3 regions of the Paenibacillus sp. FSL K6-1330 genome follow, and region 2 is predicted to be linked to each of the others. Evidence: riboswitches for the same ligand, from Rfam matches in the RefSeq annotation. Region 2 holds a riboswitch; each other region holds the start of a gene.
What was found. A riboswitch is a leader RNA that binds a small molecule or an ion and turns the genes downstream of it on or off. The one in region 2 is predicted to bind cobalamin.
Positions count from the first base shown of each region.

Region 1: another riboswitch for cobalamin. It lies ahead of NYE54_RS23910 (1-propanol dehydrogenase PduQ); the one in region 2 lies ahead of NYE54_RS03580 (ribonucleoside-diphosphate reductase subunit alpha).
Region 3: another riboswitch for cobalamin. It lies ahead of NYE54_RS27475 (ABC transporter substrate-binding protein); the one in region 2 lies ahead of NYE54_RS03580 (ribonucleoside-diphosphate reductase subunit alpha).

Region 1 is NZ_CP150269.1:5,256,105-5,266,477, forward strand. It holds gene NYE54_RS23900 (EutP/PduV family microcompartment system protein) at 1-2, opposite strand, end outside; gene NYE54_RS23905 (BMC domain-containing protein) at 15-371, opposite strand; gene NYE54_RS23910 (1-propanol dehydrogenase PduQ) at 601-1,743, opposite strand; adenosylcobalamin (AdoCbl) riboswitch at 2,202-2,355, opposite strand; gene NYE54_RS23915 (DinB family protein) at 2,549-3,091, opposite strand; gene NYE54_RS23920 (DinB family protein) at 3,147-3,716, opposite strand; gene NYE54_RS23925 (HAD-IIIA family hydrolase) at 3,703-4,281, opposite strand; gene NYE54_RS23930 (hypothetical protein) at 4,380-4,886, opposite strand; gene NYE54_RS23935 (BlaI/MecI/CopY family transcriptional regulator) at 5,096-5,527, shown strand; gene NYE54_RS23940 (M56 family metallopeptidase) at 5,524-6,324, shown strand; gene NYE54_RS23945 (prolipoprotein diacylglyceryl transferase) at 6,423-7,199, shown strand; gene NYE54_RS23950 (GNAT family N-acetyltransferase) at 7,337-7,861, opposite strand; gene NYE54_RS23955 (FusB/FusC family EF-G-binding protein) at 7,958-8,605, opposite strand; gene NYE54_RS23960 (GyrI-like domain-containing protein) at 8,883-9,341, opposite strand; gene NYE54_RS23965 (GNAT family N-acetyltransferase) at 9,411-9,875, opposite strand; gene NYE54_RS23970 (GNAT family N-acetyltransferase) at 9,946-10,373, opposite strand, start outside.
Region 2 is NZ_CP150269.1:806,235-816,607, reverse strand. It holds tRNA gene NYE54_RS03590 (tRNA-Thr) at 91-162, opposite strand; gene NYE54_RS03585 (MTH1187 family thiamine-binding protein) at 271-576, opposite strand; cobalamin riboswitch at 933-1,166, shown strand; gene NYE54_RS03580 (ribonucleoside-diphosphate reductase subunit alpha) at 1,360-3,693, shown strand; gene NYE54_RS03575 (ribonucleotide-diphosphate reductase subunit beta) at 4,348-5,379, shown strand; gene NYE54_RS03570 (MDR family MFS transporter) at 5,581-7,035, opposite strand; gene NYE54_RS03565 (DinB family protein) at 7,282-7,752, opposite strand; gene NYE54_RS03560 (ThuA domain-containing protein) at 7,895-8,536, opposite strand; gene NYE54_RS03555 (Rrf2 family transcriptional regulator) at 8,773-9,174, opposite strand; gene NYE54_RS03550 (TetR/AcrR family transcriptional regulator) at 9,513-10,121, opposite strand; gene NYE54_RS03545 (CPBP family intramembrane glutamic endopeptidase) at 10,140-10,373, opposite strand, start outside.
Region 3 is NZ_CP150269.1:6,038,311-6,048,683, reverse strand. It holds gene NYE54_RS27515 (Cof-type HAD-IIB family hydrolase) at 1-726, opposite strand, end outside; gene NYE54_RS27510 (DMT family transporter) at 765-1,667, opposite strand; gene NYE54_RS27505 (metal-dependent hydrolase) at 1,953-2,666, shown strand; gene NYE54_RS27500 (lipoate--protein ligase) at 2,754-3,755, opposite strand; gene cobD (threonine-phosphate decarboxylase CobD) at 3,931-5,055, shown strand; gene NYE54_RS27490 (adenosylcobinamide amidohydrolase) at 5,131-5,865, shown strand; gene cbiB (adenosylcobinamide-phosphate synthase CbiB) at 5,862-6,839, shown strand; gene NYE54_RS27480 (histidine phosphatase family protein) at 6,830-7,696, shown strand; cobalamin riboswitch at 7,849-8,051, shown strand; gene NYE54_RS27475 (ABC transporter substrate-binding protein) at 8,309-9,313, shown strand; gene NYE54_RS27470 (iron ABC transporter permease) at 9,310-10,356, shown strand; gene NYE54_RS27465 (ABC transporter ATP-binding protein) at 10,353-10,373, shown strand, end outside.

The DNA of each region.
Region 1 (10,373 bases), 3.0 Mb from region 2:
ATCATAAGCTTCTCCTACGTTCTCGTAATATTCGTATTTGCCGAGAAGCCCAATATATTCTGCAATCCATGCAGCACTGCGCTGATCGCAGATTCTACTGATGATACATCGCCCGTAATGACGAGTGAACCGCTGAAACGGTCGACAAAGCCGATTTGTACGCCAGCCGCCTTTGTAGCGATATCCGCTGCAATGATGGAGGCTTCGCTTGGCGTGATCGTCATAACGCCGATGGACTGATGCGCTTCGTTTCCGAGTCCCAGCTTCTTGTAAATGTCCGGGTTCGGGTTCGCGATAATGTGAGCGAGCGTGACCTGTTTGCCAGGCACATACTCCTGAATCACACGTTGTTTCTCGGCTCCTTGTTCCATACTCCTCATCTCACTCTCGTATCGAAAACACTAAAAGAGGTTGTTCAAAAAGTCTACTTTTGATAAGAAAACCTGCAAAAAAACAATAAAAGCCCCTTAAAAGTCCATGCGGAATTTTTAAGAAGCCACTTTGCTTTGATTTGTATGCAACACGCCATTGTGTTACTTTCACTATATTTGAATATTGCAAGCGATGTCAATACGAAATCCGTCAAATTTCGACTCGATCTTAGAATTGAAACATTTTGTTCAAAATTTGAAGCACGTCCTCTGCCGTAGGAACGCGTGGATTTGTTGCCGTGCATCCGTCTTTCAGCGCGCCTTCGGCGATCGACTCTCTCATCTCTCCAAACAGCGATTGATCCACACCGCATTCACGCAGCGTTTGCGGCATATTCAATTGCTTCTGCAGCAGTTTGATTGCCTGTACGAGACTACGGACGCCGCTCTTCGCATTGGGTGCGGATAACCCCAAGCTTTTGGAAATTTCGGCATACCGAACCGCCGCTCTATTGCTTTCTTCCTTGCCGTAACCCGGCTTGTAATCGGCATTAAATTCGATGACATGCGGAAGAAGAATCGCATTCATGCGTCCGTGGGCAATTTTGAATTTGGCTCCCGCCACATGCGCGATCCCATGATTCAATCCCAGAGACGCAATATTAAACGCCATCCCCGCGATGCAGGATGCATTATGCATTTTTTCGCGCGCCTCAAGATCATTTCCGTCCTTATAAGCTCGCGGCAAATAAGCAAAGACCAGCTTCATTGCCTTCTCCGCCAGTGCATCGGAGATATCATTGGATTTGGTGGATACATAGGCTTCAATGGCATGCGTCAACACATCCAGTCCGGTATCGGCCGTAATGAAGTCCGGCACGCTTTTGACGAGCTCAGGATCGAGAATCGCTTCTTGCGGCAGCATGTCATCGGATACAAGCGGATATTTGATGTTTTTTTCTTTGTCGCTGATAACGGAGAATGACGTAACTTCAGAACCCGTCCCGCTTGTCGTCGGGATTGCAATGAACGGGATATCTCGCTGGTCAAGCAGCTTTTTCGTAAACAGCTTCATCGCTTTAGCGGCATCAATGGCAGAACCGCCGCCAATGGCAATGATTAGATCGGTGTTGAACGCACAGAGCGCCTCGACACCTTCCGTGACGACTTCAATCGGCGGATCAGGCACGATATTGCTGAAAACATATTGCTCGTTACTGCTGTGCAGGCGATCAAACACCATGTTAATCATGCCCGACTTCACCATAAATGGATCTGTGACGATGAACATACGTTTGTTTTGCCACTCTGTTAGACGATCCATCGCGCCTTGCCCCATATAGAGGTCGGCTTTAATCGAAAGTTTATCCATGTAAAGCACCTCCAAGAAGTAATTGCAACAAAAAAAGAGGCCATTCAAAGGGAAATCCCCTTCAAAAGCCTCTTTGCTTGTTATCATGTATGCACGCCATTGTGCAGCTTCTTATCATTTAGTTTTGCATATATACTGTACACCGTCATTCCGATCTTCGTCAACCGCTTCCGGAACTTGTCCTTAGATCAGACACATTAACGGCACGATTTTATAAGTGCCTGTTCAAAAAGGTCGGTCATCAAAAGCGGACTTTGGGAACAGCCTCTATCAATAAAAAAAAGGGATATGCACCCCATAGTGCACGTGCTTCTTCGTCCTTGAAGAATCTCCCCGTTTGCGAGCTATACCTCATTGTATATATTCGGCGGCGAACACCCGGCTGTGGCCGACAACATCGTCGGCAGCCTCTGCTGCAATTAAAAAAAGCCTAGCGAGGCGAGAAACGTCACTAGACTTGTAAACCAGCCATTTTCGCCTCGAAATGACTGGTCTCTCCAAAGTTATTAGGCAAAAGACCTGACTTAAGACCGATCATTCGGTCTATCACAGTGGCGGGACCGTGTTGGATTTGCACCAAACTTCCATTACCTATAACTTTTTCTATTGTACATGACGCGAATAGTTGCCCATTCGACATCATTATAGCACAAACGACGCGTTTGGCGATATAAACCTTAAAAAAATGATTGACCGAATGAAACTCAAATAAAATAAAATGCCTCGGGCAGACCAAGGGACGAACGCTGCAGCGTAGATACGGTGAATTGTCTCAGAAAGACAAACAAGGAAATGGTTTTCCCATTCATTTATTCATGATCCATGTCTTCTTCTGCTCAGAGTACCACTTTCTAAGCTGATTAATATGGGCTTGATGATAACGGTTATGGTCGGCCATATGCCATAAACCCCACCGGATGGTGGCTTGCTTTTCATTCTCGTGTCCGAATGTAACGATGCGATCCAGATCGGCATCCGTTAACTGCGTACATACATCCTTCAACATACTGAGTACAACTTCATATTTAGATATAAGCGTGTCCAGAGACATTCCTTTGACCATCGGCAGCCTGTTATGTTCATCGATCATTGGGCCGTATTCATCTATGAATGACTGGGGAAGCGCCTCACCTTTAATCCTATATACCCAGTTCAGGTCGACGTACATGATATGTTTTATTAACTGAGCGGCACTATTGAAATTGTCACAAGGTCCCTTGAAGTCTATTTCCTCTTGGGCCATGCCCTCTGATATGGACTTTAGCCGTTGGCTGTTCTCTCTGACAGCGCTATATAACATTCCCACGATCGTTGACATATTCTCTTCGCCTGGCAAATCGTACAACATCCTAACACAACCTCCCTTGTAAAAATAAATAGCATCCCGGCCTCACTATTTGGACTCACGATGCTTCTTCCTTAACCGCATGCTGTACTTTAAGTTCATGAATTCTTGCCGCTTCAACTTTTTGCTTAAAGTCGCCTGGCAATAAACGGGATATGACTTCACGAGTGTTTCGCCCAACTTCACTTCGATAAGCTAATAAAGAACCAATATCAAGAGCCGCACTCAAATTAGCGATTTCTGCTTCCGTCATTTCATTTCCAGAATGAACATCATCAATGTGGAGTTTCTTGTTCCATTGACCTGAATGCAATACTTGGACATCGTTATTTACGAGCACGCTCATCGTCATGTCTTCAATACGCGTGATATGCCACATATGCCATATTATTGAGTTTTTTGTATCAGGAGCCTTAACTGGATATTGGCGGAATGTTTCCTCTTGTAGATCTTTAACTAACTCATCCTCAAGGGTCGCAATGGGTGAATGGCTCATTCTTGATGAATGTAACAAGCGATGCTGCTGTAAGAATAGGTCAACCGCACTTTGATGCTTAGCCGGATCCAGAATTATCTGGGTTAGCTTTTTGTGATTTTCATTCCACTGTTTTCTTTCACTCAAATCCATGGAGAACCCTCCCTTTATAGCCTCTTCCTAATATCCATGTAACGGCTTCATTAAAGTCTGTCGCGATAAAATCAGGATACGCTTCTTTCCATTTGCCGAAATACTCGTTGTTATTATATTTTTCCAGTTCTTTGAGGCCAGCTCCCGTCTTCACTAGCACTTTCTTACAACCGGCTTCTTTGGCAGCAACCATATCCGTCCATCTATCCCCTATGACAAAGCACTCCCCTAAGTCCAAATTATTTTCTTCCGCGGCTTTCATCAGCATCCCTGCGGATGGCTTTCTACACGGACAACCCGCTCCATGCTCATGAGCACAAAGATAGATCTTATCAAAACCAAAGGCTAATAATTCCGATTCGAATTCGTCCTGTGTTACTTCGCCACGAGCAATTCCAGGTTGATTCGTAAATGAACAAACAAGCATGCCTGCGGCTCTGAGTGAACGAATCGAATCCTGTACTTGTGGAAATAGCTCAAATTCACTGGGCAAAACAACCCGATCGGTTCCTCCAAGTGTTCCGTCCCTGTCAATGAAAACAGCTTGTCTTGAGAGCTCTAGCAATTAGTTATGCTCCTTTCCTTATTCATTTTTTGCGTTGGATAGTACAGGATGTACAGGACGATTTAAACATCACTGATTGGCCGATTCATATCGCTTTCTCACTCAATTTCGTCGGTTTCGCTCCAAATAGCATATGCGCCGTAGCCTAAATACTCGCGCACCTCAAGAACCTTACTGCCCCGTATCAGAATTTCCATACCATTTTCGGAGTCCCACGCTGTACCTCCACCCAAGATTGCTCCGAATGTATTATCGTTTCGATCACAAGGATTTCGATAAAGGTCAACTTCCCCTACGGACATAAACTTCAAAATATCCTCTCCATACACTCCCTCTAAGCCGGGAGAATAATCAGCCGTATCGCTAGACATTTTGAGATTTTTCCACGCGCATGCTTTCTTGCATATTTCGTTTATGTTTTCATCCGGCAGCTGATTCAACAGATCTTGTATGTAAATTTCCGCTTCTTCCACACTCATGTCTTCCGTGCTAAAACGATATTCAACTTCACATTCGAACAACGCAAGATACCCAAACCCAGACATGCCGGTTTCCTCTGAAGGATCTTCTATTCCTACGTGTTTTAACTCAAATCTATCGCTCACGCTATCTTCCTCCCGAATAATCCGTTTATTCTTGATTTATAATTCAATTGCTATATTCTTCATTCTCGACTGCACGGCAAAAAACCTTTTGCCACTGACGCTTCGCATGTACCGGGACACTCCATGGTCCCCCAGGCTAGGCACTGGCTGAAGGAAGTTGACTTTTATCCACAACCATACTACGATATGTAGTATGAGGTGGAATAGGAATGAAGATTAAAAAAATGAATATCGATGGTGAAGGCCTGAATCGATTTTTTGGACCACTGGAGTCTCGAATTATGGATATTCTCTGGTCTTCGGAAGCGCTTAGTATCAAGGAAGTCCAGTCGATCCTGAATCAGGAGAGTCCGATCTCGATCAATACGGTGATGACCGTCATGAATCGTCTTCTGGATAAAGGCCTGCTGACAAAGACGATGACGGGAACCGGCCGGACACGGGCAGCCAAGTTCAGTCCGCTGCAGTCAAGGGAGCAATTTCTCACCGAACAGACAAAGGAAGTGTCGCAGGGACTCATTCAAGAGTATGGGAGCTTGGTCGTGAACCATATGATCGATGCGCTGGATGATGTCGATCCCGAGGTGATCGCAAAGCTGGAGCGTAAATTAAACGATATCAGACACGGGAAAAAGCAATGAATCCCACCACACGGCTAAGATGTACCTATGCACTGATGATCGTATTCGTTTCTGTTGTTATCGTACATATGGGAATATTCATTACCTACCAGGTCCGAAGCGGAATATTTCAAGGTCCCGTTCTGAATTACGCCTTAATCGACATTGTCATTGTATATACAATTGTTCAGCTCATTTGGCGAAGTACCCGGCAATTGGTTTTATCGCATAAATGGTTAAAGCACTTCCGTGCCAACAGGCACGATAAATTATCCAAGCGCCTGAATTACAAGTACCGCGGCTGGGGAACGGAAATCATCGTTGTACAGGACAATGCCTTTGTGGCTCTGACAATTAGTCTTCTGCGACCGAAAATTGTCGTGTCCACTACGGTTTTAGAGATGTTTAATGACAAGGAAGTAAAGGCAATTTTACTGCATGAACGATATCACTGTCGCAATCATGATGGTTTAAAATCGTTCTTTTCGACCCTGCTGGCAGACGCCTTTGGTTATTTACCAATCGTTAAACCGATTCTTCGGTACTATCAGACGTGGCAAGAGCTGTTTGCTGACCGATTCGCCATCCGAAAGATGGGCACGGAGCTGTATTTAGGCAGTGTCTTATTAAAATTAGCCCAACTTGGTAAGCTTCGGCGTTATGAGGCTGCCGTTCATTTTACGGATACGACATTGCAATACCGGGTCATGCAGGTTCTTGAGCCTGACAGAGGGGTGAATGTTCCGCTAGCCCTGCTGAAGCCTTTTCTGAGATCCTGCTCCATTTTGCTACTCTTTATGTTGACCGGGGATTCGTAATCCCTTTTTTTGAATTATTATACTACATCATGTAGTTTGATCACACCGAGCATAAACAGAATATTTTATCCGGGAATCTATGAGGGGGGTATGAACATATGCACAATGAACTCATTCGTATCGGACCTGTGACCATTTATGGATATGGATTGATGATCGCAATCGGAATCCTTACCGCTTACAAGATCGTTGTTAATAGAACCGCACCTAGGCAACTGGAACTTTCTCATGTTTCCTCTCTAACTTTCTGGAGCTTATTAGGCGGATTGATCGGAGCTAAGCTTTTGTTTTGGATAACCCAAATAAATAATATCATCCATGATCCTTCATTGGTTCTGAATTTTTCGGAAGGATTTGTGGTATACGGTGGAATTATCGGGGGAATTGGGGTTGGTTATGTCTATAGTAAGAAGAAAAAGATAAACTTTCTAAAATATCTTGACCTTTTTGTACCCTCCCTTGCATTAGCGCAAGGCTTTGGAAGAATTGGCTGCCTTCTCGCCGGCTGCTGTTATGGTGAAGAAACGGATGGTTGGTTTGGAATTACGTTTCACGAATCCGAGCTTGCCCCGAATGATGTCAAACTCATTCCTACACAAATATTAGAGAGCTTACTCAGCTTTTCCATTTTTTTTATATTAATCTACATTGCAAGAAGAAAAAGGCCTAACGGCCTAATAGCAGGTCTATATCTCATTTTTTATAGTTCAGGGAGATTTATTATCGAATTTTTCAGAGGCGATATCATCCGAGGACAGTTCGGTGCCCTCGCTACTTCGCAGTGGATCGCACTAGCTGTTATTTTGGTCACTTGCATCGTATTCTTGACTAAGGCTCCCAAAAAAGATCACGATATAAGATACGGACAATCTTGAGCCCTTCACTATATCGTGTTTTCTTCCCTAGAGTAAAAGCGTTAGATACATGGCGGGGCTCAGCCTTAAAAAATGAAAAAACTGAGCCCCGATAGTATATCCTGTCTTCTTGTAGAAACTGATCTTGATCTCTAATATCACGTAATCTTAATCCAATATCTTTTAATTACGTTTCCATCTTCCTCTATGTAATCTGTATCCGGCCTCCCACCGTTCTTGATAATAGTTCTTTCCGATCCCACATTACCGGCATCACAGACAACTAATACATCGTTTATCCCCAGTTTCTTAGCTTCAATCAAGGACAATTCCAATAGTTTAGTCGCATAGCCTTTCAATCTTTCCAACGGGCGGATTCCATAGCCAATATGCCCGCCAGCATTATATAAATGTTCGGTTAATTGATGTCTAATATTAGCCGCACCTAATACTCTATGATGATGATCGACCAACCAAAAGGTTGAATCGGAGACCCAGCCTTCCTTTACACCAATACCCTTCTCTTGATTAGAGAGTTCCTTCAACATTCCCTGAAAATCACTTGGATCCTTGCTTATGACCCAGGGGATCATATTCTCACCGGATTCTTTCCATTCTTGATAAAATGATAAATATTCTTCTTCAAGCTCTAGCTGAGGCTTAACTAATCTTACATGGTTCATATGTTGAACGTCCTTTCTTGGCATTTTATGTCCTTCAAACGGGAACATAGTACAAAATAGGCTGCCCCTAAAGGCAGCCTATTCTAGTTACTGTGTTTACTTGCTGGCGGAGAGAAGGAACTTCTCAAGTGCCCCTGTATCGGTAATACTGTGATTACATGCTTGGCTATCCAAACATACGTATTGGCCAATGAAAGAAAGATTATCTGGTGAAGCGACGGCTGGCTTGGTCTTGACCGAGAACAAGGCAAGCTCTTGATGCCGGTTGCAGAACAGACAGTACCCTTTCTTGTTGGTTGGGGTGATTCTCCCCTCGATCCCGATGAATCTTCCTTCGAACGGATATACGATAAATAACTTGTTAGTGGCAATGTCCACCCAGCCTAAATACGTTACATATCGAAAATCGATCGATTGCAGATCCGGAACTTTCAGTTTCTTATTTTTAGGAAATAGCTTCTGAATCTGTTTCAGCGTAATCGTCGGATAAGGCTCCAGATAGGGTTCTAATGCGTTAAGATATTTCTGGAAATCCTCGGCCCTCTCGATGGTTGATATTTCGCTCAGCATCCGCTTCTGATCCTCTGTCAAAGACGGAAATGCTTCCATAGCGTTCGTTACGGCACGATATCTAACCGTTTCCAAAACCTTTCGATCCGCGACCGTGCGCAATGTTTTCAGAAGGAACTCCGATTGTTTTTTAATCACATTAAACTGGTGGTTTCTAATAAATGGTGTACTCATAGCTTTCAGCCCCTTATTTTTATTAAAAATGAAGGTGCAAAGCCTGTTATTAGAAACGATAAAGTTAAGGTTGGGCGATCGAATTCATCTATCGCACCCCACGCAAAGTATCGCCCCAGATCAGGCTTTGCATGAGGACTTCCTAGCTAATGAGCAATTCGGTATTGCCATCAGTATAACCCCCAATCACATATCATACGCAAAATTATAACAGCAAGTGCCAGATGGCGCAATTTATTCCGTTGGAATGAAACACCGTCTTTCTCAAACTTCAAATCTATTTAATGGTGTCATACAAGTCTGCTTCAATATCATCCACTTTCCCTTGTCCCCATTCATCCGAAATCTCCAGATGCCAGGATCTCAGCAATCGTTCATGGTTATTTTCTCGTATCCAGTGATGGAGCTTTTCATATGTATCTCTAATTTCATAATTAGGCCCCTGATGTCGTTGGACTGCATATTTTTGTTTTGGAATGACTAAAGAAACCATCTCTTCAGGAACCTTTTTGATTTCATTTACCTCAACACATACCCAATAACCATCTTCTTCTTCTGATACTTCCTCAACGAAGAATGCACCGACAAGTCTTGCCGGTGTTACAACGTCATGAATCTCATGCAATCTTTCTTTAAGTTTAACAGAAGCCTTGGGGATCTCATTGACATACTGGTCACCTGAACATACCACTCTTATTCCGACTAACTTCAATTCATGGAGCTCGACTACTTTCATAGGGCTCACTCTCTTTCGTTGAATTGATTACCTTCACGCTTCGTCTTTCTAGAACTCATACCGGCTGTTTTACTCACAGAGCATGTTTTGCATTGGTTCTTTGCAATGCTGGTATCCATTCTTTTTGTAAAAATTAACCCCTCCATCACTGGGCCATACTATAATAAATTCATATTTGTTCTCTTTTGCCCATTCGTTGATTTTTGATATTAATTTACTTCCTATTCCTTTACCTCGATAATCAGGTTTCGTATATACATTCGTCATATATGCAAATGGATGTGTGATTCTTCCTGGTCTCGGTACCTTGTGAATGAGTTCAATATATATGTTGGACACGACCATTCCGTCTTCTTCAGCAACCCATATTTCCCAAATATCACTTTGAAAAGCACCTAATAAAAATTCATAACACTCCTCGTAAAAGTCACTATAGATTTCATTTTGTAATTTTCCATCTAGATCGTCCTCAAGTGTAAAATCCCATCTCATTTGAATGAGTTGATCCATATCTTCCTTAGTCGCAATTCTCATTATCATTGAAACACCCCAGAATTCATTAAAATCACTTCGCCTTTCAAATAACTCCACACACTATCTGATGTTACTTCTTTGTACTGAATTCTTGAATGTATTTCTTTGAATCTTCCATGTATCTCTCCGTGTAATTATTCTTGGAAAATTCACTGATTACTTTTCTCCAAAAAGATATGGCAGAAATATTACTCTCCATCTGAGCTACTTTCCAATTTGCATTGAATAACCCAAATGCCTGCTTAGCTGCAGTGCGACCGATCCCGTTTCTTCTATATTTCTTCAAAATCATAAAATCATAAATTACATGCGTTGGGTCTGGATCCGTGTCTAAGTTTTCAAAAAGCACAACCAAGAATCCTACAATTGCTCCTGACGATACTATGAAATACGGGTTCCATCTAGGGTCATCTTCCCAATAGAAATCAATGTTCACCCCGTATGTTCCATCATCATTTAAATCCTCATTAGTATATCGACTAAAATCATAATGATAAA
Region 2 (10,373 bases):
AGAAGAATGTTAGATGTGTAGGTTATTAAACAATAATGGCGCGATTCCGAAAAAACTCGGAAAACCGCGCCATTATTGACTTTGTAAAGATGCTGGTGAAGGGAATTGAACCCCCGACCTACGCATTACGAGTGCGTTGCTCTACCCCTGAGCTACACCAGCAAATGTGGTTCGATGATATTCCTCACGAAACAACAAAAATTATTATAATACTTCAGCAGCAAAATGCAAGTCCTATTCTTACGGAAATATCCTCCGTAACTGGCGGTATTACCCGCCTAACTTCTCCTGCACGGACTGGATCTTCTGTTTGCTCGAGGAGACTTGATCCCTGCGGTCGTCGATCTTCACGGAAGTCGATACACGCTTCGCACCGGACAGAAAAGGCGCTTCATGCAAAGCCTCAATCGCCCGCCAGATCATGTTAAGCTCTCCCTCGATGATGGTGCTCATCGAAGTTAGCTCATAGGATATTCCATCCTGTTGTTTCAATATACGCTGCATCTCGGCAACATAAGAACTCAAGCTCGTTGTTGCGGTTCCGATCGGAATCACCGTTACCTCCGCTATAGCCATCTTGAATACCTCCCTCGTTGCATCTCATTTATATGGAATGTTAAACTCCCGGATACAGTTATCATATCAATTCTGACCCTCCATATCAAAGTCCGTCTGTCTGTAACTTCATACAAGATATGGTGTATCTTCCTCATTTCGTCCGTACGAATATATCCTATTTTGTCAAAACGATAATATACGTGGTATCTGCGCAGAAAAGGTCGCATTTGGTCACAATTCAGGAAATGTTATGGCCTTTTGGCAGTTTCTTAACTGGCACAATGGCCGCTCGTTTGCTATAATTCTTTTTGCGTTCAATTTTAAGAATATAGTTTACAAACACAATATATTGGGTTAAATTAGATTAACAACAACCAAATATAGTGTATGTAGGTGCCGGATCAACCTATAAGGCAGTCCGGCTTAATAGGGAAGCATGGTGTAAATCCATCACGGTCCCGCCACTGTAAGGGCCTAAGGCTGTTTATGATCTATCAGCCATCCACATACGACATATGCCACCGAGGAACCGGATCAAGGTCTCAGGGGAGGCAATGCCGAGGGAAGTAGCTCAAGTCAGGAGACCTGCCTATATGCAGCAGACACCAACCTACGGGGTTTTAGGTAAGTGTTCGTTAAGCTTGCGTCTGTACATAACATCATGCCCATTCATGGGCTTATGGCAAACGTCATTTTCGAATCACAGCGCACGGACATTTTCAAGCCTGCCCGCGGGTTTTAGAAAATGTTTTTTTGATGTCCTTTTTCATATTTCCCCCGAAGAAAGCGAGGAATTTATTCATGCCCCAGCTCGTAGTTAAACCGAACAACCGTCAGCTCGCCTTTGATGAAATTCGTCTCTCCGTCTATGCCGACCGGACTCTAAAAGGATTGGACATGCTCGATAAAGAGCGCCTGCTTCGCGGCGTCAATGCCAAATTGCGCGGTGAGCAAGTTACCGGCGAAGAAATCAGCAACGCCTTCACGATGTCCGCCCTTGAGCTTGTAACCAAAGAGGAGCCGGATTGGAAGTTTGCAGCTGCGCGTTCGTTTCTGACCTCTTTATATAAAAAAGCGGCCACCAACCGCCGATACAAAGCATACCCGGAAGAACCATACGGTGCCTTCTACCCGCTCATTACAGAGCTTGTACAGAAAGGCATTTATCGCGAGGATCTTCTGACCAGCTACACCAAAGAACAAATCGAAGAACTCGGCGAATGCATCGATCCAAGCCGCGACCTGCTGTTTGATTACATCGGGCTGTTGACACTGGCTGAGCGTTACCTGGCAAACGACTTTGACGGTCGCGTCATGGAACTTCCGCAAGAACGGTACATGGTCATCGCGATGTTCCTCATGCACAACGAGCCAGCTGACAAGCGTCTTGACCTTGTCAAAGAAGCCTACTGGGCCATGAGTAACCTGTATATGACGGCCGCTACGCCGACCATGTCTAACGCAGGTAAAAAAGTAGCCGGCCAGCTTTCCAGCTGCTTCATCGATACCGTGGACGACTCCCTGGAAGGAATCTTCGATTCCAATACGGATATCGCCCGTCTCAGCAAAATGGGCGGCGGCATCGGGGTGTACCTCGGTAAAGTCCGTGCACGCGGCTCTGACATCCGCGGTCACAAGAACACCAGCTCCGGCGTTATCCCTTGGATTCGCCAGTTGAACAACACCGCTGTTAGCGTTGACCAATTGGGAACTCGTAAAGGTGCTATCGCGGTTTACCTGGATGTGTTCCACAAAGACATTCTGTCCTTCCTGGATCTGAAGCTGAACAATGGTGACGAGCGCATGAGAGCACATGACGTGTTCCACGGCGTATGTCTGCCTGACCTGTTCATGGAAGCTGTAGAAGCACGTGAAGAGTGGAGCCTGTTCTGTCCGCATGAAGTGAAGAAAATCATGGGCTGGAAAGACGAGAACGGCCGTCCGCTGGGCCTGGAAGACTTCTATGATCAAGGACAAGGCGAAGGCGAATTCCGTCAAAAGTATGCTGAAGCCGTGGCGAGCCCGCTGCTGCCGCGCATTACGGTACAAGCTATCGACATTATGAAGCGCATCATGAAATCCCAGCTTGAAACGGGTACACCGTACATGTTCTACCGCGACACGGTCAACCGTGCGAACCCGAACTCTGCGCATGGCATGATCTACTCTTCCAACCTGTGCACGGAGATCATGCAGAACCAATCTCCGACAGTTGTTGAGCAGGAGGAGCTGGTTACGAAAGACGGCCAAACCCGGATCGTAATTTCCAAAATCCCTGGCGATTTCGTTGTCTGCAACCTGAACTCCATCCACTTGGCTCGTGCTGTACCTGCTGGTGTGCTGGAGCGTCTCGTTCCGATCCAGGTTCGCATGCTGGATAACGTTATCGACATTAACAATATTGAAGTTCTGCAAGCTCAATATACCAACAGCCAATACCGTGCGGTCGGTCTCGGCACCTTCGGTCTGCATCACTTGCTGGCGCTGGAAGGTATCCGCTGGGAATCCGACGAAGCCGTTGCATATAACGACAATCTGTATGAGCACATCAACTACCTGCTCGTTAAATCCAGCATGGAGTTGGCCAAGGAAAAAGGCCACTATCCGAAATTCAAAGGCTCCGACTGGGAGAGCGGCGAGTACTTCACGTTCCGCGGTTACACCGACGGCGAGCATGAAGGCAAGTTCGTAACCACCGAACAATGGCGCGAATTGCAGCAAGAAGTACAAGAAAGCGGGGTCCGTAACGCATGGCTGTTTGCCATCGCGCCGAACGGCTCCACATCGATCATCGCGGGTTCCACAGCGAGCATCGATCCATTGTACGAACTTCTGTCTTATGAAGAAAAAACCACTTACAAAGTGGCTAACCCGGCTCCGGATCTGTCCGAAAAAACGATCTGGTACTATAAAACGGCTTTCTTGATTGACCAGCATTGGTCCATCAAAATGGCTGCCGCCCGTCAGCGTCACGTTGACCAAGCGCAAAGCTTTAACCTGTACGTCCGCCCTGATATCCGGGCTTCGGAATTCCTGGAGCTGCACCTGCATGCCTGGAAAGCCGGCATCAAGTCCACTTATTATGTACGCAGCCGTGCGCTGACGATTGAAGAGTGCGAGTCGTGTGCAAGCTAACCTTTAATTTCGAACCCACCCAAACCCTCCCTTCCAAGGGAGGGCCCCAAGGGCTCTGCCCTCTGGACACCCGCAAGGTGCTTAGGTTCTGAATGAGGCGCTTCTACGTTACTTTAGTGGCTAGGAACGCTTTCTCCCTTCGGGAACGCTGGAATTTAGTGCGGAAGCTAATGAGTTACTTCGTGCGATTGGTGAGTTACTGCCTGCTGGGATCGCTCTCCCCTTGGGAATCGCTTCTCATGCGGCGCAGGGACCATTGAGTTACTTCGTGCGATTGGTGAGTTACTGCCTGCTGGGATCGCTCTCCCCTTGGGAATCGCTTCTCATGCGGCGCAGAGACTGTGAGTTACTTCGTGCGATTGGTGAGTTACTGCCTGCTGGGATCGCTCTCCCTTTGGGAGTCGCTGCATGTTTGGCTCACATCGAACGGCTGTAAGCAATGTTGAATATGCTTTCTAATAAAAGACTACAAGGGTAAGGGTATCCAATCGGAAGAGTTTACGTCCGCCTTTGGGAGCCCTTTGCAACCTTAAAAATACATTCAAGCAAAGGGCGGACAACAGCGGCTGGAGAGTGGATACCCGTCCCTCGAATAGGCTAGCAGATCCCTTCAACCTTCCGCCCTACTATGATATACAAGGAGAGAAAATCGGCATGCAAATGCAAAAGATATTTAATACCGAAGCACCCAACCGCTCCACTCGCGTCATTGAAGGTGAATGCTCCGGGATCTTGAACTGGAACGACATTCGGATGCCTCATATGTATAAGCTGTACAAAGTCCTGCTGCTGAACCACTGGATCGCGGACGAGATTCCGATGTCCAAGGATGCGCAGCAGTTCCCGCGCCTGGACCCTGAAGAGCAGCGTACCTTCAAGATCAACATCTCCCTGCTCGCTGTTCTGGATTCCATGCAGACGATGTTTGTCAGCGACGTGAAGCGTTACTTCACTGATTCGTCACTCGAAGCCATCTCCGCTATCATCGGTCAGCAAGAGGTGGTTCACAACCAATCCTATTCCTACGTGCTATCCTCCATCGTATCGGAGCAAGAGCAGAAGGACATCTTCGAATACTGGAAGCATGACCCGGTACTTCTGGAACGCAACCAGTTCATCTCGAACATTTACCAGAACTTCCGTGACAATCCGTCGCCGCAATCCTTCTTCGAAGCGATGGTCGCGGACCTGATCCTGGAAGGCATCTTCTTCTACAGTACATTTGCCTTCTTCTACAACCTCGCTCGTGACCAGAAGATGATGGCAACCAGCCAGATGATCTCCTATATTCAGCGTGATGAGAACCAGCACTGCTACTTCTTCGCCGAAGTGTTCAAGCAGCTGCTCAAGGATTTCCCTGAGCTGAACTCCAAAGAGAACATCGACTACCTGTACCGCACCATTGACCGTGCCGTCGAGCTCGAAACCAACTGGGCCCACTACACGCTCAGCAATGTGCGCGGCATCGATCTGAACGAATTGGGCGATTACATCAAGTACATCGCGAACCGTCGCATCACCATGATGGGTCTGGAAAAAGCTTACGAAGGTGTGGACGTTAACTGCATGCCATGGATCAAGCCTTTCTCCGATGAAGCCCTTAACGCGACGAAGACCGACTTCTTCGAAGCTAAATCCCGTAACTACGGCAAAGTTGGCGACGACAACGGTTTTGACGATCTATAAAAACCTCTCCAAATACACAAACCTCCGGGATTCCCTTACCAGGGATCTCGGAGGTTTTTTATATCATATGATCGCCTACAATAAAATGTAATACAATAATGTGTCATCATTTATGAAGGTGACATTTCTGAACGTGATCGGTTCCGTCCCGCTGAAACTGCTGGCCGCGCTGGTTGATTTTCAAATTTCAAATATTGAGGATTATTTCTGCTCCAATATGTGAACACGCTTCATGAAAAGAGAAAAGATGAAACCTGCAATCGCAACGACAACAGCAATATCAAAAACATGTTGTATCCCTTCTGTCAAAGCAAGCGCGGCGTTAGCAGGGTCCGCCTGGTCTGCCGTTTGCTTCAGAAAGCTGCTCATGCCCACAGACATGATACTTACCGCAACCGCTATGCCGATCGCACCCGCTACCTGCTGGACCGTATTCATAATTGCGCTACCGTGCGGGTAAAGTGAAGGAGGCAATTGGTTCAGTCCATTCGCCTGCGAAGGCATCCAGACCATGGAGATCCCGATCATCAAAAAGGTGTGAAGCACAATGATTTGGGTTATTGTCGTCGTTGTCGTAATTCCTGAGAGAAACCAGAGAACGACGGATATCAAGGCCATACCCGCGGGAACAACCCATCTCGGCCCAAATTTATCGAATATTCTGCCCATAATCGGTTGCGTGATCGCGTTCACAATCCCCCCGGTCAACAAAACAAGTCCGGCCGAAAAAGCGTTAAGGCCGAGGCCTCTGATCAAATACAAGGGCAACATAATCATGGCTGCCATCATCACCATTACGGCAATCATAAGCATAACAGTGCCAACCGTAAACATAGGCTGTTTGAATGCCCTCAAATCCATCATCGGCTGCTTCGTTCGCAATTGCCGTACCGCAAATATCAAAATCGCCAATATGCCGACAATCATCGGAATCACGACCTTGGGCGCTCCAAATCCTCCTTCTCCTTCCCCTGCACTGCTAAAAGCAAATACAATTCCGCCGAAGCCAAGCGTGGATAAGATAAGCGAATAGCTATCTATTTTCGGCTTGGTAATCGTCGATATATTTTGCATATATCGCATTCCAAACAGAAGAGAAAACGCCAAAACGGGAAGGGTCAATCCGAAAATCCAGTTCCAGCTAAGCTGCTCCATCAACAGACCGGAAAGGGTAGGGCCGACAGCAGGCGCAACCACAAGGACAAGCCCGATCAGCCCGTAGGTCGTCCCCCGCCTCTCAGGTGGAACAATGACAAGCACTGTGTGAAACATCAGCGGCAGGATGACTGCTACGCCCGCAGCTTGAATGACCCGTGCAATCATGAGCAACTCAAATCCTGGGGAAACGGTCGCCACCGCTGTGCCGAGTAAAGCCAATAAGAGCGAAGCCGTGAACAATTGTCTGGTTGAAAACCATTGGAGAAACAACCCGGATATCGGAACCAATATGCCGAGGGTCAGTAAGTAACCTGTTGTCAGCCATTGGGCCGTTGCGGCGGTGATATGAAACTGGTTGATTAAATCGCTGAGCACTACGTTTAAAGCTGTCTCGTTAAACATCCCAATAAATCCGCTTAATAGTAAGGAAACCATGATTGGAATAACTTTATATTTTTGCACCGCATTATGCTGTGCTTCTAGCGTCGCTGCTTGCATATTCTCCACTCTCCTCGTAATAATCCAATATTATAGACTTTAAAGATATCAGTTGTCTTTAATTAGTTAAAAAAAGAATTGCTTGTTATGTAACTATATTCATTTCTCACACAAGATCAGTCATTTTCTGATTTCTCGACTGTTCTTCCATCTCTTCTTCTGCCGATAACACCACCTTTTGAATCGGGCATCTTAAAAGTAATATTTTTTTCGATTTCATTTCCGAAAGTATTTCTATGACGATCACTAAGGTTTAACGAGGTTCATTTTCGGCGGGATATACCCGAGTTGCCTGCCCATTTTTACAATTTGCCCCCTATGATGAAATTCGTGGGTGATGGTGTGCGTAAAAAGCCATAATTCGGTTAACTCTACGCTGCTACTCTGCCAGGATGCTGGAATGGTAGGGTCCCATTTGTTTTTAAATTCATTCAGAAATTCATGAACCAGGGCATCCGTTTTCTTAAAAACTTCACGCATTTCCTGTACATTGTCAACGAATTCTGGTTTTATTTTGGGAAGTGATTGACCAAGGGCACGACTCCCCAACCATACCCTATAACAATCGGCTACATGAGCATGCAGACTGCGAATAGAAACTCCGCCTAAGGTTTCAACTTCTTTAACATAATCTGTGGGGGACATAGTTTCGCAATAACTAAATAATGATTCCCTTGTACGTTGGATCAATTCATACTGGCTTTCGAATACATCCATCTTCTCGCTCCCCTTTTGATGATAAGATACGTATGGGTTAAATTGTGGATTTCACCACCTAGTTAATCGCCATGCGTGGCGCAATAAAAAAATACCACTTTAATAGTGGTGCACGTTTATATAAAATTAGTGTGTCGAATCTCTACTCTACTCTCCCCCGTGCAGCCCACATTCCGCTATTCCGAATCAGCTTACGCACGGATTCTACCTGGAAAGATGGAAGATGATGCCCCGGCATCAGATATACCACGCGGCCAGAGCCATATGTGTGTGCCCACGCAGCAGGCCACCGCTGGCCATCATGCACATATTCGGCAAGTATAACCGCCGATTCATGCGGACTCAGCTCGAACCGAAACGGTTCTTCATCTATCGTAAAATCGCTTAAGTTCTCCACAATAGGGTGACTCCCTTGATTATATCGAACTGGCAGTGACGTATATTCCGGATGTCCCGTAACCCTGCCGCCGATTAACTTTTCCAGCTCTTTGCTTTGCTGCAGCGAGATACCGTTGTGGATAACTAGCAGTCCTCCGCCGTTTCTCACATAGGATATGAGCGCTTGTGCCTGATCTTCGGGTATCTCCAGATCCGAAAAATCCGCGTACGATATAAACAGATCATAGCCCTCCAGCTTATCCTCCTGAAGCACGGCGTAATCATCCGTACATTCAACGTCCATGTCCATATGTTCAAATATGGTTTGTAATTCGTGATCAATATTCGTAAAAGGATGATATTTCGCTCCCTCGTATTGTCCAAGCGCAATTGCTTTCATATTCATGGTCTCCTCTCCTTCCCGTTTGCCAGGGTCACTCTTGTCCTTCATGCTGTTCGCCAAGGTACGCCTTTTGGTCCATCACAAGTTTCATGATGCGATCGGCAGACACATCCGGCGGCACGGCCGCTTCTTGATCCAAATCGCGGCTCATGTAGGACAGCCACCCCGGTTAGTTATAAATCGATATTGTAGATTTTAAAGACACTTGTTGTCACTAATTGACTTTAAAAAAAGAAGTGTCATATGACTATATTATGTTCCCGCACAAGATCCGACATTTTCTGATTTCTCAACTGTTCTTCCATCTTCTCTTCTGCCGATAACACCACCTTTTGAATCGGGCATCCTGGTCCATGTTCGAAACTGCAATCGAACAAGGAAGCCGAACCTTCAATTGCATGAATAATATCTAGGAACGAAATATTTTCCCAATTTCGTTTGAGTCGATAGCCGCCATTCACCCCCGTTATCGATTCAATCATGCCCGCCTTCACCAACTTGGTCAGTATTTTGGACAAATAGGTTGGAGAGACACTTTGTCGCTCCGCCAACTGCTGTACACCTATTGGTTTTTGGGGCGTCGCCGCAGTAAGAAATAGCATCGTATGGAGGGCATAATCGGTAGCCTTGGAGTACTTCATTCAACATCACCTCAATTAAGGACTTTGCAGATCTATAATAACTATTACGTTTCATTACGTCAAGCATAAAACATGCGCTTTTCTTGGAATCTCACGAAGTTTCATCAGGAGAAAAAGGAGTGGGCAATTAAAGGACCGGTTTAGAAACAGCCACGTCATTGAAGACACCACTCCGGATGAATTCGCCAGGCAGAGCCGAAGGCTGCTAAAAAAGCTGTACCCGGATCGATGGGGGAAGTGCCTAGTAGATCGCATGGGTAAAGAAAGCCTACGATGCACATCTATCAACCATCGATGTCCGAGCAATGAATATTTTTCAGCAAGTGTGTTCTCTTTTTTCAGTTGGGATCATCAATCGATATTCCCTTTAAAAGCAGCTTGATCGCATTGACATGCAGGGCTGCATATTCGTCCCCGCTTAATTTTGGCATCGTTAGGCAGAGCTGCGTTGCTCCAGCTAATGTGGACATCACACCAAAACTCAACGTTTCGATATCTTCATTAATAAAAACGCCTTGCTCGATCCCTTTTTGCAGCACTTGTCTAATCGCACGATAGGCTACTTCTGTGATCTCTCTCAATGTAGCCAATGCTTCGGATTCGCTTGAAAGTGTTTTAGCATACTCTTCGAGTGCTTGGATTAAGGGACTTTCACAATCTCGTCCGAATAAATCAGCCATTTCAAGCAACTGTTCGCTGGGAGACGTGGATTGCTCGGCCGAACGAAGCCACTTTTGTGACATGTCTTCGGCATGCTGGGTAAGCAATTGGAGAAAGAGTACCTCTTTATTTTTAAAATGATGATACAAATTGCCTTTACTCATCTGTGTCGATGCACATAAGTCGTCCATTGTAGCTCGATCATAACCTTTTTCGATAAATAACAACTTGGCATGGTTTAAAATAATCGTTTTTGCTTCTTCTGCCGGCAATCGTCTTCTGGTCATAAAGCTCCTCCCGGAACCTTATGAACGGTTCCTTTTATACTTGAAAAATTGAAAAGCACCATATGAGATAACGATAGCAAAAATCCCAAAGAATGCAAACGGCATATCTAGCGTGTGGCGGTATACAATGCTTTGCAGCCCCATGTTTTCCAATGTCGAAGACCCATACCCCCAAATGGATGTATTAAAAATGTTCGTAGCAAAATGGATCCCGATGGGAGCAGCCAGACCATTGGTGTGGTAGGCAACGAT
Region 3 (10,373 bases), 2.2 Mb from region 2:
CGCTTTAAGCGGCTCGATCGCATTGCCCATGGCGACGCCTAGACCGGCGGCTTCCAGCATCTCGTGATCGTTCCAGGAGTCGCCGACAGCGATGGTCTCCTTGAGATCGCAGCCGAAATGATCCGCAAGGAAGGTGAGGGCATGTCCCTTAGTGCCTTCCTTATGCATGAACTCCAGAAAATGCGGTTTGGATTTGGTAATATGCATGTCATCGCCCAGCAGCTCACGGAATACAGGGATCAGTTCATCCAGATAGTCGGGATCGTCAATGATGAGCATTTTCGGGGTCTGTTTCTGAACCATCTTCATAAAATCAGGCTCGATATAATACGGCGTCCGGTTCAGGGCGCAGTAATCGATCAGCTTCTGATTCTCTTCACGGGCATACAGCTTGTCATCGATGTAGGTTTGCAGATGGAGATTGTGCTCAACGCAGTATTCATACAGCTTCACGGCTGCATCGACGGGTACGAAGCGTTCGTAGAGAACCTTCTCGTCGAGCAGATTTTTAATTAAGGCACCCTGGTAGGTGATAATGGGAACATTGAGTCCGGTTTGACGCGCAATTGCTTGAGCAGACGCATAGGCACGTCCGGTTGCCAGTGTCACGACGACACCGTGGGCTACGGCTTGCTCAAGCGCCTGCTGGACGCCGGGGGTTACTTCTTTATCGTCATTGATCAAGGTGTCGTCAATGTCGATGGCCATCAATTTGTAAGTTGTCATGGGTATCTCTCCTTTTGTTTCTGTCTCTGTCTTTAACTCTATTGTACCTTCTGTGGCGCAGACTTCAATTCCGCAATCACCATTCCCGCCAAAATGCACAGACAACCGATGCCGCCGATGAGCGTAAGCCGCTCTCCCGCGAACAGGATTCCGGTCAGCGCGGCGAATACTGGCTCCGTTGCATAGATGATGGCCACCCTGGATGGCGTCGTATATTTTTGACAGACGGTTTGGATCCAGAAGGCGAATGCGCTGGTGGGTCCGATGGATACAACCAGTGCCAACAGCACGTTCGGCTGGGTCAACTTCTCCATCAGGTCGGTCACATTGCCGACATGTTCGGTTAGTGCAGATGCCGCTAAGCTAAATACTCCCACGACAGCCATCTGGAGCGCCGCCAGCAGCAAAGCAGGGTACCGACCGGCATAAACGCCCGTATAACCAATATGGAGCGCAAAACCGATGGCGCAAACGAATACGAGCAAATCCCCCTTATTCAAGCTCATGCCGGAACCGGTGAAGGTAAGCAGATACAGACCCGCTGCTGCAAGCAAGGCACTGATCCAGGTGAATCTGGAGATGGAGTGCTTTAACAGGGCATAGGATATGAAAGGGACCAGCACGACGGACAAGCCGGTAATAAAGCCTGTATTGGACGTGGTTGTGTACAGAAGGCCCGCGGTTTGAAAGGCATACCCTATAAATAAAAAAAGACCTAGCAGGCAAGCATGCAGCAGCATTTTGCCGGATATTAGCTTCCACTGGCTCCGGTAAAAGAGGGTAATGATCAATACAAGGAGCAGGGCCGCTCCCAAAAAGCGGACCGAATTGAAGGCCATCGGCGGGAGCACGCGGACCGCATGCTGAACGATGAGGAACGTAGATCCCCACATCATGGCCACCAGAAGCAGGCTGAGATCGGCAATTCGTGAGCGATTCACTCGGAAGTCATCCTTTCTTGAAGATGTGAAACTCCTGATGAGATTCCCGTACATTCGTCCCCGGTCGTAACCTTGAGGCAAGTGATCAAATTGTATCCCATATCAGAGAATCGGACAACCATTTTTAAGCCTAACCCAAGTGGAAGGGGTAGACAAAAAGAGGATGATTTTGCTATACTAATGAACCGAACGTATATTCTCATGACCCTGGGCTATTGGACGTGAAGACCGGCAACTCCATCGATCCCATAGTCAGCATTGAGCTTAGAAAGGAAGATTGTCATCATGATGGGCAGAGCTCATTTGATTATTAGCACAGGGGTTACGTTATCCGTCATGGGCATGAGCGAAGTGCCTGTCACGTTGCCAGCTGCCGCAGTGGCTTTGGTTAGCGCACTGCTTCCCGACATCGACGAGCCCAACTCCCTGCTGGTCCGCAAAGCCATTCCTTCCGGGCTGCTGCGGATCCTCCAGCTAGCGATGATTGGCGCAGCCATCTTCGTTGTCTTCTACGGCAAGGAGTATGCCCCATGGAACATCGCCCTGGCCGGGTTGATCGGGGTTGTTTCGTACCTGCCAAGCCGGACCCTGCGCCATATCGTCATGTTCCTGATCGGTCTCGGACTGATCTCCTTCGGGCAGGGCTTCAGCCCATGGAACACAATCGCAGGCAGCGTGCTCATTGCAGGCTCCTTGGTGACCCACCGGGGGTTAACCCATACCGTCTATGCCGCTGCCGGATGGACGGGCCTGCTATATTTTGCATCGCAGGGCAAGATCGGCGGGGAAAGCTTATGGTTTGCCGGCGGTTTATCCTACTCCATCCATTTGCTTGCAGATGCATTGACCAATCGCGGAATCCGTCCGCTTCCTCCGTTCAAATGGAGAATTAAACTGAAAATCATGAGCACCGGAAGCAAATGGGGACGCACGGTAGAGAATGTATGTATCGTGTTAACACTGGTCCTTGTTTGGTATGTGTTTATGGCCTCATCTTGATCCGAGGTATACCTGTTTGAAATGAAAAGCCTCTCACCCTTATGCATGTAGCATACGGGCGGGAGGCTTATTTAATACGAGCCGGCTCTATTCCTCAAGAAAAATCAAGCCGATCAAATCGTCGAGCTCAAGGTTGCCGAAGTAATGCTTGACGTTGATGCCGGATAGCGCCGTGCGCACAGCAGTTTCTTCATACCGTTTGCCGCGAAGCAGGTTCTCGATATCAGCGACATCGCCGACGCCGAAGAAGTCGCCGTAAATCTTGATCTCTCCGATATGTCCTTCACGGATGTCCATGCGGATATCAATAATGCCCACCGGGAACTTCTTGGCATGCTTCACATTGCTTTCAGGGGAGAGTCCATAGTTCCAATCCCAATTCTGATAGCGTTCCTTTGAAATCTGGTTGATGATCTCCCAGTCCTTTTCCTGAAGGACATATTGCGGTACTTGATCCGGCTCCATACCGAAAATCGAGCGAAGCAGCTCGGCACGGAACTGTTCAATGGTCATATCCGTACCAAGCAGCTCCTTAATATTCGCCACGCGGCTGCGGACGGATTTGGTGCTCTTGGATTTGAATTTTTCCGGATTGGCATTCAGCGAGGCTTGTACATCATCCAGGTTCAGATCGAACATGAGCGTGCCGTGGCTGAACATGCGTCCCCGCGTCGAGAACTGCGCGTTCCCCGAAATTTTCTTCTCGCCGACCTGCAGGTCATTCCGGCCGCTGAGCTCGGCGGGCACGCCCATCTTTTGCAGGAAGTCGATGACCGGCTGCGTGAACTTCAGGAAGTTGTGGAAGGACTGGCCGTCATCCTTCGTAATGAAGCTGAAATTCAGGTTGCCGAGATCATGGTATACGGCTCCGCCCCCGGACAACCGGCGTACAACCTGAATGTTGTTGTCACGAACGTATTCCTGGTTGATCTCTTCGATCGTATTCTGATGCTTTCCGATAATAATGGAAGGCTTGTTGATATAAAAGAGAAGGTAGCTCTCATCCATGGACAAGTGCTTCAAGGCATATTCTTCAATTGCTAGATTAATGGATGGATCGTGGATCCCCTGATTATCGATAAATAGCATAGTATCCTCCGTCGTCACAATTCAAAATGTGGTGCTTCCAGACTATTGTAAACCAATTTTAAGACAGAGACAAAGGATTCCATGTTGACGAGTCAGGGACAGTAGCGACATAATGATGGCATTACATAACGGCAGGACTTGCAAGAGTCCAGGGCATGGAACAGGAGGAGCCCTTATGAACGACAAAAAACAACCCTTGATCGAGGTGTACGGCCATGGAGGGGACGTGGAGACGGCCGCTGCCGCATTCGGAAGGCAAGCCTCGGCTTTCCTGGATTACAGCGCCAATATTAATCCGCTTGGACCACCGCAAGGAGTTATTACGGCCTTACAAAAGGGAATGAGTGCGGTCATTCGTTATCCGGATCCGGGACACCGCAAGTTCAAGGAGCTGCTCGCAGCAGAGCTAGGCACCGATCCCCAGCGAATCCTTGTCGGCAACGGAGCGGCAGAGTGCATGGCGCTGTTGTTGATGGGGCTATCGCCAGGGACTGTGGGCGTGGTTGACCCGTGTTTTTCCGAATACCGGGAGTTGTCCTTAAAATTTGGTTCGGACATCCGCTCCGTGTGCGGACATCCGGAGAGGGACTGGAGAGCAGACAAGGCGGATGTGATGGAGCTGATAGCTTGCACGGATCTCGTGTTTTTGGGACAGCCCAACAATCCAAATGGGGTTCAGTACAGCCTTGAGGATATCCGCGAAATAGCGGCATGCGCAGAGCAAGAAGGGACCTGGCTGGTGCTGGATGAAGCCTTTATCGACTTTATTCCGCTGGGAGACAGACAGACCCTGATGCCAGAGCTTCATGACTATCCTCGAACCGTGATTGTCAGATCGATGACCAAGTTTTATGCGATTCCGGGCCTGCGGCTCGGGTATACGGCCGCGCATCCCGATGTGATACGCAAGATGGCAGGCAAGCAGGTGACGTGGAGTGTCAATGGACTGGCGCTGCTTGCGGGCGAGGCTTGTCTTGGCAGCGGCAGGGACTACGAGCAGAATACGCTGCAATTGATTCGCGCAGAGCGTCAGAAGCTCATACAAGGTTTACGAGCATTGGGGCTGGACGTTACGCCGGGCGAGGCTAATTTTCTACTCATGGAGCTTCCGCGGCCATGGCGTGCCGAGATGTTTCAGTCGGAGATGGGAAGACGCGGCGTGCTTGTCCGCAGCTGCGCCATGTACCCGGGCCTTGGGGAGTGTCATATCCGGCTAGCCGTTAAACATGCCGCGGATAACGACAGGCTGCTTGCCATTATGGCGGAGGTTCTTGGCATTTCTTCTGAAGACGCAACTTAAGGGTATTAAACGGCACATACCAATGAAGCTGGGGATCAAGCAGATTTAGATCATAGAGAGCAGGGAGAGAGAAACATGGCAGTACCTTTTCTGAAAGGCAAGAATCACCTATATCGTTCGAATGCGTGGCCGGGAGCGGTGGTGTCCCTCGAATCAGAGCTGGAACAGCCTCATATCCGGATATCGCTTCCGGAGCCAGCTGAGTCCATTAGCAGCGCCATATACGGCGGCGGATTCGTAAGCTTGGATCATATCGTGAATCGTTATGTGGACAAGCATTATGATTGCAGCGCCCCCGTGAACGATATGTCTAACTTTATAGCTGCTCACGGTTATCCGGCTGAATCTACAGCTGGATTGATGACCGCGGTAAAACTGAAGTATGCCTCCATCCAGGAAGAGCAGAGTGAACAGGCTTCCATCCTGTGCTGCACCACCGCCGGCGTGGGCAATGCAGCCCGCGCTGGGTCGAGCCGTACGACCTTTGCCGCTTACCAGCCGGGCACGATTAATATCATGCTGATGGTGGATGGGATGATGACGCCGGCTTGTATGGTGAACGCCATGCTGACGGCGACGGAAGCGAAAGCCGCGGCGCTACATGATCTGGGGGTGAAGGATCATGAAACCGGAGCCGTCGCGACCGGAACGACGACGGACGCGATGGTCCTTGGGGTCAGCGGCAATGCAGCGTATGGCGTGAACCACCATTATGCCGGAACCGCAACCGATCTGGGCGGCATGATCGGCCGCCTTGTCTACGAGAGTGTTACGGAAAGCATTGTCTCCGAAAGAGAGGACCGGATATGACCGTCGTGTGGGTCATTTGGGCAGCGGTCGTACTGGACCTGCTGATTGGAGATCCGAGATGGCTCCCCCATCCCGTCATTGGCATGGGGAAAGCCATCCGCCGGGTTGAAGGCTGGATACGCCATTGGGCGACTTCCGCTCAGAGCCTGAAGTGGACGGGCATTCTGCTGCCGGTGATCGTGGCCGGTGGCTCCTTCGTGCTGGCGTGGCTGCTCCTCTTGTTATGTGCAGCGATTCATCCTTGGCTTGCGTGGGGAGTGGAGATCGTGCTTATTGCGACTACGATTGCCATCAAGGGACTGCGTGAAGCAGGATTGGAGGTCTACGGCCATCTTCGCTCCGACCATATCACGGAGGCCAGGCGCGCGCTCAGCATGGTTGTCGGGCGAGACACCGGCCATCTGGATGAGCCGGAGATCGTACGGGGAACGGTGGAGACGGTTGCGGAGAATATCGTGGATGCGGTCATCGCTCCGCTGTTTTTTGCCCTGATCGGGGGAGCGCCGCTGGCGATGGCCTACCGGGCCGTGAACACGCTCGACTCCATGGTCGGTTATAAAAACGACAAATACCAGCATATCGGCTGGGCATCCGCAAGGCTGGACGATATCGCCAATTGGATACCGGCACGCCTGACCGCAGGACTGTTGACCATAGTGGCTGCGATGTTTTCGCTGCAATGGAAAAAAGCGATCAAGATGGTCAGAAGGGATGCGCGAAAGCACCCCAGTCCGAATAGCGGCTTCCCGGAATCGGCTGTAGCTGGTGCGCTGGGCATTCGTCTGGGAGGCGAGAATTCCTATCAAGGCGTGATCTCGTTCCGGGCTTACATGGGGGATCCCGAACGACCGCTTGAAGCGGAGGATATTCAGGTGACAAATCGTCTGCTGCTGGGCGTATCAGTATTGTTTACGTTACTGGGTACCGTGGTGCTCGGACTTGTGACCGCAGCAGGAGGAAGCTTATGGATATGAGGATTACCCTGCATTTGGTCCGTCATGGCCGCACGTTGTGGAACGAGGAGCGCCGTTATCTCGGTCACGAGGATCAGGGGATTCTGGTGGAAGGAAGACAGCAGCTCCTCCCGCTGCTGGAAAGGTTTTGTACCAAGCAGTTCGTCCGGATCTATTGCAGTGATCTCCTTCGATGCAGGCAGACGCTGAATGTTATCTTATCGGACTCAACAATGTCCGCTATTCCTGATGATGAAGATCCAGGCAGGTTTATTCCAGGTGTCGAGTATGATCCGCGGCTGCGTGAGCTCGATTTCGGGGCTTGGGAAGGGAACATCTACGAGGACTTGAAGTCGGATATCTCCTATCGGCGCTGGATTGATAACCCCGCAGAAGTTACGCCGCCAAATGGGGAGAGCTGGGAAGCGTTCTGTTCCCGGATTCAGGCATTCTTGACCGGATTGTATTTGGATTTGAAGGAACTGTTGCATGTGGAGGAAGATCCGGATACCCTTGTGCAGGCAGAGGCAGAGGCAGAGGCAGAGGCAGAGGCAGAGGCAGAGGCAGAGGCAGAGGCAGAGGCAGAGGCAGAGGCAGAGGCAGAGGCAGAGGCAGAGGCAGAGGCAGAGGCAGAGGCAGAGGCAGAGGCAGAGGCAGAGGCAGAGGCAGAGGCAGAGCGAGCCGGTTATGGTTCTGGGACACAGAGGGCTGAGTTGGATGTGCTTGTGGTCACCCATGGGGGCGTCATCCGGCAGATCGCGGCAGCTACCCTTCCGCATACGGAATTCTGGGAAACGCAAGTGTCACCGGGCGAGGAGCTCAAGCTGCAATTGACATGGGATGGAGACCGCTGGGAAGGCGTGCGGTTAAGCGAATAAATGAAATCGTATGATATCGGTGCGGAATGGGCGATAACGGGATAAATCCGTATCATAAGGCATTTGAAATGACCGATTCTTTCGGTTGTAAGAGGAAGGTTTATCGCCTATAATTTTGGGCAGAGAAACCATGCTTGGCCTAACATACATAAATTCATATTATTTGCGAGGGTCCCGGACAGAAGGCGTTGTTGCCTTCTGCCGGGTTAATAGGGAAGCCGGTGCAAGTCCGGCACGGTCCCGCCACTGTGAAGCAGGGACTTCTTCATATGCCACTGAGCCATAGCGCTTGGGAAGGCGGAGAAGTCGTTACAGCCTGCAAGTCAGGAGACCTGCCCTCGGCGAATGAATGACGGTCCTTCGAGGAGAGGATTACGTTTGCCGGACCCATGCAGCATGTGTGGGCGGAAGTTTAAGGCGCTATCTGTGAACGGTTATCCAGATGTCCTTATGTTAAAACGTAATCCCTGAGTCCTTGTTTACGAGGAGTCAGGGATTTTTGCTTTTCTTTGGAGTATGACGATTGATGTTTTTCTCCCGGTAAGGATCGGTCGAAGGAATGTAAACTCGAAAGCGCCAGGTTCTCAATTATGCATAGGGGGATTTTAAGAGATGAAAGCATTAAACAAAACATGGTCCGTACTTCTAGTAGCCATACTGATGGCTCTGGCCTTGATTGGCTGTGGAGACAAAGAAGCGGCGCCGAAGGATACAACGCAGCCTGCACAGCAGGAAGAGCAGAATAACGAAGCTCCGGCGGATTCCGGCGAAGAGCTTAAAACGACGTATCCGCTGACCGTTAAGGATTCAACCGGGGTTGAAATGACGTTTGAGAAAGCTCCGGCCAAAATTGCATCCCTGACACCGTCCGAGACGGAAAAACTGTTCGCTTTGGGCCTGGATGAGGAAATCGTTGGCGTGTCCGATAATGACGATTATCCGGAAGCGGCCAAATCTAAGCCTAAATTGGGCGGGTTCCAAGTGAATGAAGAGGCTATTATTGCAGCCGATGCCGATGTGGTATTTGCGGCTTCGATGAATGCTCAGAATGCCGAGAAATTGCGTGAGCTTGGCGTTACCCTGTTCGTCAATGATCTGAAAACCATTGATGCCGTGATGGAGAACATCGAACTGATCGGACAAATTACGGACCGTCAAGCGGAGGCGAAAGCGGTCGTGGATCAGATGAAGCAGGAATTGGCTACCGTTACGGAAGCCGTGAAAGCCGTGAAGGATGAAGACAAGAAGAAAGTGTATGTGGAATTCTCTCCGGGATGGACCGTCGGCAAGGGCGAGTTTATGGATGAGATCATCACCTTAGCTGGCGGCGTCAACGCAGCCGGCGATGCGGAAGGCTGGTTCGAAATCAGTGAGGAAAATATTATTGCTGCGAACCCCGACGTCATTCTGTACACGGACGATGTGGTTGATGAAGCAACCAAGAAAACATTGGATCAGCTGATTAAGGAGCGCGGCGGCTGGGATCAGATCGAAGCCATCAAGAACGATCAGGTCATATCCGTGGATGCGAACCTGCTCAGCCGTCCTGGTCCCCGTGTGACGCAAGGGTTGGTGGAAGTGGCGAAGGCCGTTTATCCGGAACTGATGAATCCATGAGTAAAAAACTTGCAGGATTCGGTGCGGCCGGCATCATCCTATTACTGTTAACCTTGGTTGTCAGTCTCGGAATCGGCTCCGTGCACCTGCCTGTGAGAGAGATTGGGGCGATGCTGCTGCACCGGCTGCCGGGAATCGGCGATTCCATCGTTCCGGGCTGGGAAGCTTCATCCGAGCAAATCTTAATGAAGGTGAGATTGCCGCGCATATTGCTGGGGATGCTCGTAGGAGCCTCCCTGGCCGTCGCCGGAGCCGCCTTTCAAGGGGTATTGCGCAATCCGCTGGCGGATCCGTTTACGCTTGGTGTATCCTCGGGTGCTGCGCTTGGCGCAGCATCCCTGATTTTTTTCGGGATGGAATATTCCTTTGCCGGAGGTTACACGCTGCCGCTTGTAGCGTTTCTGACCGGAGCAGGCACCTTATGGGCCGTTCTGCTGCTGGCGAGGGACCAAGGAAAACTGCCGATCCACGGGCTCATTCTGTCCGGCGTGGTGATGCAGTCGTTTCTGGGCGCCGTCGTTTCCTTTCTGACGGTCATGTCCAAAGATACGGTAAACCAGATCCTGTACTGGACGATGGGGAGCCTGAGCATGCGTGGATGGTCGTATACGGCCATCCTTTTCCCGTATTTTATCGCAGGTTTTATCTACTTATGGAGCAGGTCGCGGGCGCTTAATATTTTGTCGCTGGGGGAACGGCAGGCCGCCCATATGGGCTTGAATGTGGATCGGTTGAAGACCAGCGTGCTCATCGTTGCTACCCTGCTCGCCGCCGCAGCCGTGTCGGTATCCGGCGTGATTGGATTCGTGGGACTTGTGGTACCGCATATGATCCGGTTGATCACCGGCTCCGATTACCGCGTCATTGTTCCACTGTCGGCTCTGGGCGGCGCGATATTCATGGTCTGGTGCGATACGGCGGCACGGTCCGTGCTGGCACCAACGGAAATACCGCTTGGTGTGGTTACGGCATTCATAGGCGCTCCATTCTTTGCGTATTTGCTATACCGGAACAAAAAACGGCGCAGGGAGGGTCTATCATGATTACAGCTCAAGGACTT